2 linked regions of the Shumkonia mesophila genome follow. The protein of the gene in region 2 interacts with the protein of the main gene of each other region in a pairwise test. Links are inferred from orthologs where the notes say so. Each region holds a gene or a part of one and is shown on either strand. Other genes may lie near its edges. The genes, in order: secD and pheT.

Region 1 (7,070 bases), on a different replicon or contig from region 2:
CCCAGCAGTGGTTCGCTGACCTTATCGGCGATGGAGGCGAGTTCCAGATTGAAGGCATAGAGCGCGAACAGCCCTTCCCGGCGCGCGGCGGGCGCGAAAAGGGCGCACAGGAAACGGTCGTTGTCCTGGCGGCGGACCTGCTGGGCGCAGAACGACAGATCGGGCATCGGCGCGGCATGCCTCCACGCGGCAGCGATCCTCGTAGTATGGGGGAAAGGCGGCCGGCCCGAAAGCCACCCGGCCCCACCGGGTCCGCGCCGGAAGAGCGGCGGAACCCGGTGCTCGGCCGCAGGAGTGTCAGACGGCCTTGGCGAACAGTTCGGCCACTCGTTCCCAATTGACCATGTGGTCGAGGAAGGCCTTGAGATAGTCCGGACGGCGGTTGCGGTAGTCGATGTAGTAGGAATGTTCCCACACGTCGCATCCGAGCAGTGCCGGTTTGCCGTACGCCATCGGGCTTTCGCCGTTGGGGGTCTTGGCGACGGCCAGTTTGCCGTTCTCGACGGTAAGCCAACACCACCCAGAGCCGAACTGGGTGACCCCGGCCTCGATGAACTTGGCCTTGAAGGCGTCGATCCCGCCGAAATCCGCGGTGAGCTTCTTCTCAAGCTCGCCGGGAATGGCGCCGCCGCCCATCGGCTTCATCCACTGCCAGAACTGAACGTGGTTCCAATGCTGGCTGGCGTTGTTGAACAGCCCGGTCAGCGCCTTGTCCTTGTAGGCGGCCTGTACGACCTCCTCCAGCGACTTGCCCTCCAGGCCGGTGCCTTGGACCAGCTTGTTGCCGTTGTCCACGTAGGCCTGATGATGCTTGCCATGGTGGTACTCCAGCGTCTCGGCCGACATATAGGGCTCAAGCGCGTTCTTGGCGTACGGCAATGTGGGCAGAGAAAATGCCATGATGCTACCTCTTCTTATTTGCAAACTATCCTAGGCGCTAAATGTGTGACGTAAATCGGCTCCGTCAAGGCCGGCACGACGCATTTCGAGCGACTCGTCCGGCGCGCCGGGGTCTGCCCTTCCCCGCGGCGGCGCAACCGGATATGATTTTTTAGACAATTGAAAGATATCGGGAAAACCGTCAGTCATAGGAGGAGGGAATGGCCTTTGAACTTCCGGCATTGCCTTATGCCAACACCGCGCTGGAGCCCCACATCAGCGCCAAGACGCTGGAATTCCACCACGGCAAGCACCACAACGCCTATGTCGTCAACCTCAACAACCTGATCAAGGACACGCCGCTGGCTTCCGCTCCGCTGGAGCGGATCGTGCGGGAAACGGCCGGGGATGCCGCCAAGGCGGGCGTTTTCAACAATGCCGCCCAGGTGTGGAACCACACGTTCTACTGGAAGGCCATGAAGCCGAACGGCGGCGGCGCGCCGGCCGGCAAGGTGGCCGCCAGGATCGACGAAGACTTCGGCGGCTATGCGGCGTTTCGCGAGCAGTTCAAGACCGCGGCCGTCACCCAGTTCGGCAGCGGCTGGGCATGGCTGGTGCAGGACGGGGGCCGGCTGAAGATCGTGAAGACCGGCAACGCCGATACCCCCATCGCCCACGGCCAGACGCCGCTGATCACCTGCGACGTGTGGGAGCACGCCTATTACCTGGACTACCAGAACCGGCGTCCGGATTATGTCGATATCTTCCTCGACCATCTGGTCAACTGGGATTTCGCCGCCGCCAATCTCGGCTAGGCCCTTCGGTCGTCAACAATGCGAACGGCCTGGAGGTTCCCCTCCGGGCCGTTCTCGCTAAACGGCGATGAGGGCGGCGGCGACGCGGCGGCCTTCGCCGACCAGCACGTTGTAGGTGCGGCAGGCCGCGCCCGTGTCCATCCACTCGAGGGCCATGCCGACGGCCTTGACGGCGGCGCGCAACCCCGCCGGTTCGGGGCCGAAGCGGGTGCCACAGCCGATCAGCAGGATGTCGACGGTTCCGGCAAGGGAGCGAATGGGCGTCAGGTCGTCGGCGGAAAGGATCGCGCCATCGGCGACCGGCCACGCCGTCCAGCCGTCGGGCCAGACGACAACCGAGCCCGTGACGACTTCTCCCGAAATGCGAAACCGACCTTCGCCATAGGCCTGAACCACCTTGCGGCCGGGGGAAACCCTTGGCGTGATGTCGAGGCCGGAAATAACGCTTACGGCGACGCCTTGGCCGCCGCCTCCTCGGTTTTGCTCGACCGGCGCGGCACCCTCATGTAGAGCAGCAGCGGCGCCGCCACGCAAATCGACGAAAAAGTGCCGATCCCGATGCCGTAGATCATGGCGAAGCTGAACCCGCGGACGACCTCGCCGCCGAACAGGTATAGCGCGGTGATGGCGACCAGGGTCGTCAAACTGGTCATGATGGTGCGCGCGAGGGTCTCGTTGATGCTGCGGTTCAGCAGGTCCGGCAAGGCCATCGTCTTGTACTTGCGCAAATTCTCGCGGACGCGGTCGAACACCACCACGGTATCGTTGATGGAATAGCCGGCGATGGTCAGCACGGCAGCGATGGTCGAGAGGTTGAACTCCCATTGCAGAATGGCGAAGACGCCGATCGTACTGATCACATCGTGAAGCAGCGCGATGACCGCGGCCAGGCCGAACTGCCACTCGAAGCGGAACCAGATGTAGATGAGCATGGCGATCAGGGCCAGGACCACCGCGTAAATGCCGTCCAGCAGCAACTCGTTGCTGACCTGCGGTCCGACCACTTCGACCCGGCGGTATTCGACGCCCGCCCCCAGGGCCTGTTTGACCTTCTCGACCGCGACCTGCTGCTGGGCGTCCCCACCTTCCTGCTTGGCAAGCCGGATCAACACGTCGTCAGGCGCACCGAACCCCTGCAAGGCGACCTCGCCAAGATCGAGATCGTTGAGGGTCGAGCGCATGCCGCCAATGTCGGCCGGCCCCTGGGTCTTGACCTCCAGCAGGATGCCGCCTTGGAAGTCGATGCCGTAGTTGAGGCCGCGAACGGCAAACAGGGCGAGCGAACCCAAAACCAGCAGCACGGAAAACACGAAGAAAAACTTGCGCCACGCGATGAACGGAATGTTCGTGCCCGGCGGAACGAGTTGCATACGAAAAAGCATGGCTTGGCGCCTAGATTTTCAAGGTCTGCGGCCGGGCGCGACGAAGCCACCCCAGCACGATCACGTGGGTTAGCATGACGCCGGTGAACATCGATGCCGCGATGCCGATGGCCAACGTCACCGCAAAGCCGCGGACCGGGCCGGACCCGAACTGATAGAGAAGCACGGCAGCGATCAGCGTCGTCAGGTTGGCGTCGATGATGGTCCGCGTCGCCTGCGAATAGCCGGTCTCGATCGCCGAGATCGGCGAGCGACCATTGCGCAATTCTTCGCGGATGCGTTCGAAAATCAACACATTGGCGTCGACCGCCATGCCGACGGTCAGCACGATGCCGGCGATGCCGGGCAACGTCAGGGTCGCCTGCAGCACCGAGAGCGATGCCATGATGAGGAACATGTTGAAGACGACCGCGATATCGGCAACCGCCCCGAAGCGGCCGTAGACCATCACCATGATGACGACGACCAGAACGAGGCCGAGTACGCTGGCCACCTTGCCGGCGGCGATCGAATCGGCGCCGAGGCCCGGCCCGACGGTCCGTTCCTCGAGAATGGTCAACGGTGCCGGCAGGGCGCCGGCCCGCAACAGCAGGGCGAGATCTTGCGCCGACTGGAAGCTGAAGCTGCCGCTGATCTGCCCGGAGCCGCCGAGAATGGGCTCGCGGATATTGGGCGCGCTGATCACCTTGCCGTCGAGCACGATGGCCAGCAGGCGGTTGACGTTGTCGGTGGTGATCTTGCCGAAGCGCTTGCCGCCAGAGGCATCGAAACGGAAATTGACCACCGGTTCCGACGTGCGCGGGTCGGTGCCGACCTGGGCGTTGGCCAAAGCGTCGCCGCTCAGCATCACCCGCTTGTTGATGACGTACATGCGCGGCTGGCCGTTGGCCACCGTCTCGTGCGAGGACGGCAGCAGCATCGAGCCGGGCGGCAGGCGCCCGGCCATCGCCTCGGCCACCGGCACCTGATCGTCGACCAGGTGGAAGGTCATCTTCGCGGTCTTGCCCAGCAGCTGCTTGATGCGTTCCGGATCATCCAGCCCGGGAAGCTGCACCAGGATGCGATCCTCGCCCTGTCGGATGATGGTCGGTTCGCGCACGCCCGTCTCGTCGATGCGCCGCCGCACGATTTCGATGGACTGCTCGACGGCCGAGCGGGTCCGTTCCTTGATGGCCTGCTCGGTCAAGGTCAGGGAGATGCGTCCGCCGTCCTCCATCGTGGCGCTGATGCCGCTTTCCAGGCCGCGCACCAGATCGTAGGCCGTCTGCACCCGATCGGCGTCGGGAATGTTCACCACCACCGACTGGCCACGCACACCGAGGCCGGTATAGCGAATGCGTTCCTTGCGCAACTCGGTGCGCATCGCTTCGATCAGGGTGTCCTGACGCTCGCGAATGACCGAAGCGACGTCGACCTCCAAGAGAAGGTGCGAGCCGCCCTGCAGATCCAGTCCCAGGCTGATTTGCTGATGGGGCAACCAGTCGGGCAGCGAATCCGCCAGATCGCGGCTCAGGAAATTGGGGATGGAAAACAACACGCCGAACGCACAGACAACGACGACGACGATCACCTTCCACTTGGCGATATGAACCATCGGAAACGTCTCACCGGAGGGCGGTTATTTGCCCTTCCCCCCGAGAAAATTCTTCAGCTTGGAAACCGCGCTTTCCGGCTGGCTGCCGGCCGCGGCGTCCGTCGGCTTGCCGGCATCCTTGACCGGCTCGGTCTTCGAGCGCACGCCGGCAACCATGCCGCGCTGCACACGGACGCGGATGCCTTCGGCGATTTCGACCATCAGTTCGGTCTCGTCGACCACCTTGGTCACGGTGCCGAGAATGCCGCCGTTGGTCACGATCTTGTCGCCGCGACGGATGGCCGACAGCATTTCGCGATGCTGCTTGGCCTTCTTCTGCTGCGGACGGATGAGCAGGAAATAGAAAACAACGAAGATGAGGACCAGCGGCAGAAGGGCCTCGAAACCGCCGCCACCGAGACCACCCCCGGCTTGGGCATATGCGGGCGAGATGAACATCAGGGAACTCCCTAGAATTCTTGGGCAAAGCCAGCGGGAATATACCGGTCCCCACGCGACTTGCAAACGGAAACAGCCGGGCCCTCAATGTGGGGGGGCAAGGAAGGGCGTGTCAACTGCCCCCGGGGTTGACGGAGCGCGGCCCTGTGCTAGGGTGCGCCGGCCGTCTTGGGAAGGATGCGAAAAATGCCCGACATCGACCCGCTGCCGCTGTGGCGCCGCATCGCCGATGCGCTTGAACGGCTGGCCCCGCCGGCTCGTCGGGTCGCCGACGTCGCCGCCGCCGCCGCTTTCGTCTGGCACGCTGACGACGATTGGCTGGAACCCGTTCCCGAGGTCAGCCGTGTCGACATCGGCCTTCTCAAGGGCATCGAGCGCCAGCGCGACATCCTGCTGGAGAACACCCGCCGCTTCGCCAAGGGCCTGCCCACCAACAACGCCCTGCTGTGGGGCGCCCGCGGCATGGGCAAAAGCTCGCTGGTCAAGGCCGTTCACGCCCGGATCGAAGAGGAGACGCCCGGGCTGCTTGGCCTGGTCGAGATCCATCGCGAAGACATCCAGTCCCTGCCCCGCCTTCTCGGCATCCTGCGCGAGGCGAAGCGCCGGTTCATCATCTTCTGCGACGATCTGTCGTTCGACGGCCACGACGCCTCGTACAAGTCGCTGAAGGCGGTGTTGGAGGGGGGCATCGAAGGCCGACCGACCAATGTCGTCTTCTACGCCACCTCGAACCGCCGCCACCTGATGCCGCGCGACATGATCGAGAACGAGCGCTCGACCGCCATCAACCCGGCCGAGGCGGTCGAGGAAAAGGTATCGATGTCGGATCGGTTCGGGCTGTGGCTGGGGTTTCACCCTTGCGGCCAGGACGTTTTCTTCGACATCGTCGAGGGATACGCCGCCGCTTACGGCCTGCCCATTCAGCCCGCCGAACTGCGCGCCCGCGCCAATGAATGGTCGGTCACCCGCGGCGCCCGTTCGGGCCGGGTCGCCTGGCAGTTCATTCAGGATCTGGCTGGCGAGCTGGGCAAACCGCTCGACTGACTGGCAAGCCCGGCCGATGGCTTGGCTATTCGGTCTTGACTTCGTCGTCGGCCGGCCCGCTTGCCTTGCGCCGCCCGCCACGCGGGGCGCGATGTTCGGCCGGCTTGGCCGGGGTCGCGGCCTCGACGGTCGCCGCGGCGGCGGCTTCGGCGGCCGCCACTTCCGGCAAGGGCCATGCGCTCCAGGGATACGGCCTGACCTCGCTCCGGAAGGTCAGGAAGTCGACGGTCTGGCGCAGGAAGATCGCCAGGCTGGCGCCAAATCCGCTAAGCCGGGGCTGTACATCGCCGGTGAACAGCTTGAACAGGATTTGCACGGCCGCGACGAAGAAGGTGACGAATTTGGCGACCTCGAAGGCAATCCCGAACAAGATCATGTAGAGCAGCCTGAGCCACGCCTGCTTGTCGGACAGGTGCTTGCGCACTCCTGTTCCCGTGTTTTCGTCCCCCACGGTTCAAACCTCCCCTTTTTCCCGGCTCTGGATTGTGAGCCGGAAGTGTACGCCACCCCCGGCGTGGCGGCAATTGGCGTCGCGCCCGCGAAAGCGTGGCATCAACCGGCCAACTGCTCGGTCAACCGGCTGCGCGGGTCGACAGCCTGCCTTCCCTTGCGCAACTCGAAGTGCAGTTGAGGCTTCGTCACGTTGCCGGTCGAGCCGATCCGGGCGATGACCTGCCCCTTCTTCACCGTATCGCCGCGCCTGACCAGCAGTTCGTCATTGTGGGCGTAGGCGGTGACCCAGCCGTCGGCATGCTTGATCAGGAGCAGGTTGCCAAATCCCCTGAGTTCGTTGCCGGCATAGGCGACGACCCCGCCCGCCGAGGCGTAAACCGGTGTGCCCCGCGGCGCCTCGATGTTGATGCCGTCGTTGTGCAGCCCCTTGGCTTTGGGGCCGAATTCCAGGACGACTTGGCCCCG
Region 2 (6,083 bases):
GGATGTCGCCGTCACTCGGAGCGTCCTTGCGGCGAGATGAAAAGAAGGGATGGTGCCCAGGAGAAGACTCGAACTTCCACGACCTTTCGGCCACAGGTACCTGAAACCTGCGCGTCTACCAATTCCGCCACCTGGGCACGATTGCAGAACGGCCGGGAACTCCCCGGCGAGGCAGTCGTTAACCTTCCCGGCGACGGATGTCAACCGCGATTATCGTCTGTCGCGGTTGACGGCCGCGACATGGCCATTGTAAGCCAACGGACAGGCGATCCCGCGTGATGCCGGCGGGCAAGAGCGTCCGGCAATTCCGGCGGGATCACGGCAGGAAAGGAAGAGCAACATGAGCCGCCGGGTCGTCACCGTTTTCGGAGCATCGGGCTTTCTGGGCCGACACCTGGTCAAGCGGCTGGTGAAGGAGGGATTCATCATCCGCGCCGCCGTGCGCGACGTCGATGCGGCCCTTTTCCTCAAGACCATGGGCGATGTCGGTCAGGTCGTCATCGTCCAGGCCAACATCGCCAACCCCGCCTCGGTGGCCGCCGCCATCGAGGGGGCCGACGCCGCCGTCAACCTGGTCGGCATCCTGGTCGAGCGGGGCCGGCGCACCTTCCAGCGCCTGCATGCCGACGGCCCGGCCTATCTCGCCGCCGCCGCCGCCCGCGCCGGCCTCGGCCGGCTGGTCCAGGTGTCCGCCATCGGCGCCGACGCCGAATCGGAATCGGCCTACGCCCGCACCAAGGCCAGCGGCGAGGCGATGGCCCGGACCGCCTTCCCGGAGGTGACCGTGGTGCGCCCCAGCGTCGTATTCGGCCCCGAGGACAGATTCTTCAACCTGTTCGCGGCGATGACCCGCTGCCTGCCGGCGCTGCCGCTGATCGGGGGCGGCGCGACCCGCCTCCAGCCGGTCTACGCCGGCGATGTCGCCCAGGCCATTTGCCGGATTCTGGCCAGCCCCGAGACGCGGGGCCAGACATACGAGCTGGGCGGGCCCAAGATCTATACCTTCCGCCAGCTCATGGAGATGATGCTGGCCGAGATCCACCGCCGCCGGCCCCTGGTCCCGGTGCCGTTCGCCATGGCCTCGATCGAGGCCTGGTTCCTGGAAAAGACCCCCTGGCCGCTGCTGACCCGCGACCAGGTGAAGCTGCTCAAGCGCGACAACGTGGTGGCGTCCTCCGCCCTCAGCCTCGACGCGCTGGGCATCGCGCCAACGCCGCTCGAGGCCATCCTGCCCACCTATCTGGCGCGCTACCGCCCGGCGGGCGCGCTATAAGGGCCGGGGCGGGGCCTTCACTTACGGACCGGGCGCAGCGGGCGCGTCTTCCTTGCGCCAGACCGCCTCGTAGAGCGGGATCGGTTCCCTGAACCCCTTCATCACGCGCTCGCCCAGGGTGTTGAACGTGATGTCCTTGCCCGAGCACAGGCCGCGCACCACCTCGGACACCACGATCTGATCGGATTGGGCGGCCGCGCACAGCCGCGCCGACAGCTGCACCGTGATGCCGAACAGGTCGTCGTCCTCGATCACCGGCTCGCCGGCGTTGATGCCGATGCGCAGGTGCAACGGAATATCGCCCTCCGCCGTGTTGTTGGCCGCCACCCGGCGCAGCATCTCGATGGCCGCCTCGACGGCGTTCGATACGGTGGCGAAGGACGCCATGATGCCGTCACCCGTGTGCTTGACCTCGCGGCCCGAATAGTTGGTGAGCGCCGAGCGGACGATGCGGTTGTGGGTACGCACCACGTACTGGGCGGCATCGTCGCCCACCGTGACGGTCATGGTGGTCGAATCGACGATGTCGGTGAACATGACGGCAAGCGGCCCCGTCTGTTCCTCCAGCTTGGCGGGATTGCGCCAGGCATCCAGCGCCCCCGTCAATTGGCGCGGGCCATTCTCGTCCCCTTCCAGGAAGGCCATCATCGAGCGCCGGCCCGCCTCGTACATTTCGAGATAGCGCGGCTGCATCAGGTAGCTGTCGGCGTTCACGGCGAACTTGCGGGCCATCTCCCACGGCGTTCCCAGGGTCACGGCGCCCTCGGCCAGGATGATCCGGGCGTCGTCGCCTTCGATGGCCTGGGTGGTCGCCAGCGCGCCGACAGCGCCGGCGACGTAGAGGTTGATGCCGAAACGCGAGAAGGTGTCGATGGGGCCCGAGGACTTGATCGCTTCGATGGCCCCGGCCAGAAACGTCATCATGCGCATCTTCTGCTGCTGGCCGGCCGGCGACAACTGGGGCTGGGCGGCCTCGGGTTCCTCCGCCGGCTCGTCCAGGAGGTTCTCTTCGCTCTCCCCCGGAAGGCTGGCTTCCGGCGGCCACTCGACACTCAGTTCGGGCGATGGGGCGGGCGGCAGCGTGGGCGACGGCGGCTCCGGGATCAGGGAGGTGTCGGCCGGCAGCCGCGAAAGATGTTTCTGCCGGCGGGGCCTGGGTGGCGCCGGCGGGCGGACGCGTCGCGGCCTGACCACCTCGACCCCCGTGAGCACGATGGCCGCCAGAAGGGCGAAGGTCAGCAGGAACGAGGCGACGAAGGCGACGAACAGCACGCTGGTCTGCCCGTTGCCGACGAAGGTGATGTTGCGCTGGGCCAGGGCCGGCGCCAGGGATGGCAACAGGACCGTCGCCATCGCCGCTACGAACAGCGAAATCAGGATGAAGACGGCGACGCGGGCGAGCAGGCCGGTCACCGTGACCTGCTTTGGCTTGCGGGGAAGCGGTCGCGCCTTATACGACAGGATTTCCACAAGACTGCGCCGCCGCTTGGCCGGGCCGGAAGGCACCTCCGTGCCGTCCTCCTCCCACAACAACCCGTCCAGATCGTCGTCGTCCTGCGTAGTGCCGGACCGCGCCGCCGCCGCGCGGTACCGCCTGGCCTTGACGGACGGGGAGCCGGCTTTCGGCCCCGGCGCATGCGCGCCCTTGTAGACGGTGACCTGCTTGTAGAGGCCGCTCTCCTTGTCGTAGACCTCGCGCACCACCTTGACGGCCGATTTCGTAGTGTGCTCGAGCTGCTTTGCCTCCTCGATGGCCATCGCCGCGCCGGTCACCGGATAGCGGGCGTGAATCTCCCAGCGGCTGCCGACCAGTATGCAGACCTCGTAACTGGCTTCTATCTCGCTCATGTGCGCCTTGACGACTCCGGAGCCCAGCCCGGCCGATCTCCCTTCCATCCGAAGGGGAGCCATAGATTAGCGGGAACACGGGAAAAACAACAGGACGTCAATGCCGGCGGGATATCCCGCCGGATGCGCGACCCGCCCTCCGGTTGCGTCCCGCTAGGCCCGCAGGCTTCCGCCGGTCGCCTTCTCAACCTTGGAAACGATCTGGGCGGCGACCGCCTCGATCTCCTGGTCGGTCAGGGTCTTTTCCTTGGGCTGGAGCACGACGTTGATGGCGAGCGACTTCTTTCCCGCCTCCAGGGCGCCCCCGGCGAAGACGTCGAAGACGCGGATCTCGGCGATGAGATCGGGATGCGCGCTGCGCGCCGCCTTCAGTACGTCGCCGGCCGCGACCGTCGCGTCGATGACAAAGGCGAAATCCCGCTCGACGGGCTGGAACGGCGACAGGACGAGATAGGGTTTCGCCGCCCCCTTGCGGCGCTTCGGCGCCGGAATGTTGTCGAGGAAGGCCTCGAAGCCGACCGCCGGCCCGCGCACGTCCATCTTGGCCAAGACGCCGGGATGGATTTCGCCGAACCAGGCCAGCACCACCTTCGAACCCAGGCGCAGGCTGCCCGAGCGCCCCGGGTGGTACCAGGCCGGGGCCTCGGCCGAAACCTGAAGGTTGTCCACCGGCGCGCCGGCCGCCGCCAGCGCCGCCACGGCGTCGGCCTTGGCGTCGAAAACGTCGACGGGACGCGCCGCTTCCGCCCAGTTGCGCGGGCCGCGGCGCCCCGAACGGATGCCGGCGGCGACGATGGCCTCGTCTTCCGGCTTGTCGCCGGCGAACTGCGGGCCGACCTCGAACAGCGCCGCGTCGGCGATGCCGCGGTCGGCGTTACGCCCGGCCGCGGCGATCAGGTTGGGCAGCAGCGAGGGGCGCATGGCGTCGAGATCGGCGCTGATCGGATTGGTCAGGCGGACTGCCTCGGCGCCGCCGCCGAAGAGCTTCGCCGTCGCCGCCGGCAGGAACGACAGTGTCACCGCCTCGACCATGCCACGCGCCGCCAGGGTGCGCCGGGCCGTCACCCGGCGCTTCTGTTCGGGCGTCCAGGCCGGCCGCGGCAGCGATGCGGTTCGTTCCAGTGGCACCACCGGAATGTGTTCGTAGCCGTGGATGCGGATGACTTCCTCGACCAGGCAGGCCTCGCCGACGATGTCGCCGCGCCAGGACGGCACCGAAACCGTCAGATGGCCGCCGGTTTCCTTCGGACCAAAGCCGAGCGCCGTGAGGATGCGTTCGATCTCGGGCTTGGCGACGTCGACGCCGCCCAGGGTGTGGATGCGTACGGGCCTGAGCTTGATATCGCGCCGCCAGTCGGGCTCGGCCCCGGCGATCACCACCTCGGAGGCCTCGCCGCCGCACCATTCCTGGATCAGGCGGGTGGCGATCTCGATGCCGTCGATAAGGAAGGCCGGATCGACGCCGCCGCGCTCGAAGCGGAAACGGGCATCGGTCTGCAGGTTGAGCGTACGGCCGGTCCTGGCCGTGCGCACCGCGTCGAAATAGGCGGATTCGAGGAAGACGTTGACGGTCTCCTCGGAGCAGCCGGTCCGTTCGGCGCCGATGACGCCGCCCAACGCCTCGGGCGCCTCGTCGTCGGCGATCACCGTCATCTCGGAGTCGGCGGTGTATTCCTTGCCGTTCAGCGCCAGGATGGTCTCGCCGGGGCGGGCGAGGCGCGGCCGGATGTGGCCCCGCACCTTGTCGGCGTCAAACACATGGAGCGGCCGGTTGAGGCCGATGGTCAGAAGGTTGGTAACGTCGACCAGCGCCGAGATGGGCCGCAGGCCGACCGCGGTCAGCCGTTCCTTGACCCAGCGCGGGCTTTCGACGTTCCTGACGCCGCGCAGGTAGCGGCCGACGAAATAGGGGCAGGCGTTCCGCTTGTCCTCCGGAAAGTCGAAGATGACGTCGATCGGGCTTTTGAACGAGCCGGCCACCGGCGTCGCGTCGAGGGGCTTGAGCCGGCCGAGGCCGGCGGCGGCCAGATCGCGCGCGATGCCGCGCACGCCCAAGCAGTCGCCACGGTTGGGGGTGATGGAAACATCGAACACCGGGTCCGACAGGCCCATGACGTCGACGGCACGCGCCCCGATGGGGGCGTCCTCGGGCAGCTCGATGATACCGGAATGGTCGCTGCCCAGGCCCATCTCGTCCTCGGAGAGCATCATGCCATTGCTCTCGACGCCACGGATGGAGGCCTTCTTGAGGGTCACCTGGATGCCGGGCACGTACTGGCCGGGCCGCGCCAGCACCGCCTTCATGCCGGCCCTGGCATTGATCGCCCCGCACACCACGCTGATCGGGCCTTCGCCGAAATCGACGGTGCAGGCCTTGAGGCGGTCGGCGTTGGGATGGGGTTCGGCCGCCAGCACATGGGCGACGACGAAATCCTCGAGCCCCCTGGAGCGCTGGGTGACGCTCTCGACCTCGATGCCGATGGCGGTCAGTTTCGCCGCCACCTCATCGGCCCCGGCCTCGGTGTCCAGGTACTCCTTGAGCCAGCTCAGGGTGAACTTCATGGATTGAGCCCTCCCACCAGGCTCGGCACGTCCAGCGCCGCGAAGCCGTAATGCCTGAGCCAGCGCAGATCGGATTCGAAGAAGGTGCGCAGGTCCGGGATGCCGTATTTCAGCATGGCGATGCGCTCCAGCCCCATACCGAAGGCGAAGCCCTGGTAGCGGCTGGAATCGATGCCGCAGTTTTCCAGCACCACCGCGTTGACCATGCCGCAGCCCAGGATCTCCAGCCAATCGTCGCCCCGCCCGATGCGGAACTGGCCGCCCTCGCGGGTGCAGCCGATGTCGACCTCGGCGGAGGGCTCGGTGAACGGGAAATAGCTGGGCCGGAAGCGCACCGGCAGGTCGTCGACCCCGAAATAGGCGCGGCAGAACTCGATCAGGCAGCCCTTGAGGTGGCCCA

The links.
Region 1: the proteins of pheT (region 2) and secD interact in binary tests that used the Escherichia coli proteins (3 or more experiments, as listed by UniProt). The link is inferred for Shumkonia mesophila from one-to-one orthologs.

Annotation. Positions count from the first base shown.
Region 1 is NZ_JAOTID010000010.1:102,474-109,543, reverse strand. Bases 2,379-5,237 are described here. They hold secD (protein translocase subunit SecD), read right to left. Parts: upstream 4,671-5,237; coding sequence 3,087-4,670; downstream 2,379-3,086. Other genes in these bases: yajC (preprotein translocase subunit YajC), read right to left, coding at 4,695-5,108; secF (protein translocase subunit SecF), read right to left, coding at 2,379-3,076. Also shown: ODR01_RS16495 (phytoene/squalene synthase family protein), read right to left, coding at 1-167; ODR01_RS16490 (superoxide dismutase), read right to left, coding at 298-900; ODR01_RS16485 (superoxide dismutase), read left to right, coding at 1,101-1,694; ODR01_RS16480 (Mth938-like domain-containing protein), read right to left, coding at 1,752-2,090; more of secF, read right to left, coding at 2,141-2,378; ODR01_RS16460 (ATP-binding protein), read left to right, coding at 5,295-6,152; ODR01_RS16455 (DUF4389 domain-containing protein), read right to left, coding at 6,178-6,603; ODR01_RS16450 (LysM peptidoglycan-binding domain-containing M23 family metallopeptidase), read right to left, coding at 6,705-7,070. UniProt on the Escherichia coli protein: Part of the Sec protein translocase complex. Interacts with the SecYEG preprotein conducting channel. SecDF uses the proton motive force (PMF) to complete protein translocation after the ATP-dependent function of SecA.
Region 2 is NZ_JAOTID010000001.1:666,762-672,844, reverse strand. What follows is about bases 2,980-6,083. They hold pheT (phenylalanine--tRNA ligase subunit beta), read right to left. Parts: upstream 5,684-6,083; coding sequence 3,275-5,683; downstream 2,980-3,274. Other genes in these bases: pheS (phenylalanine--tRNA ligase subunit alpha), read right to left, coding at 5,680-6,083; ODR01_RS03015 (adenylate/guanylate cyclase domain-containing protein), read right to left, coding at 2,980-3,121. Outside these bases: ODR01_RS03030 (ribonuclease D), read right to left, coding at 1-15; ODR01_RS03020 (complex I NDUFA9 subunit family protein), read left to right, coding at 341-1,273; more of ODR01_RS03015, read right to left, coding at 1,295-2,979.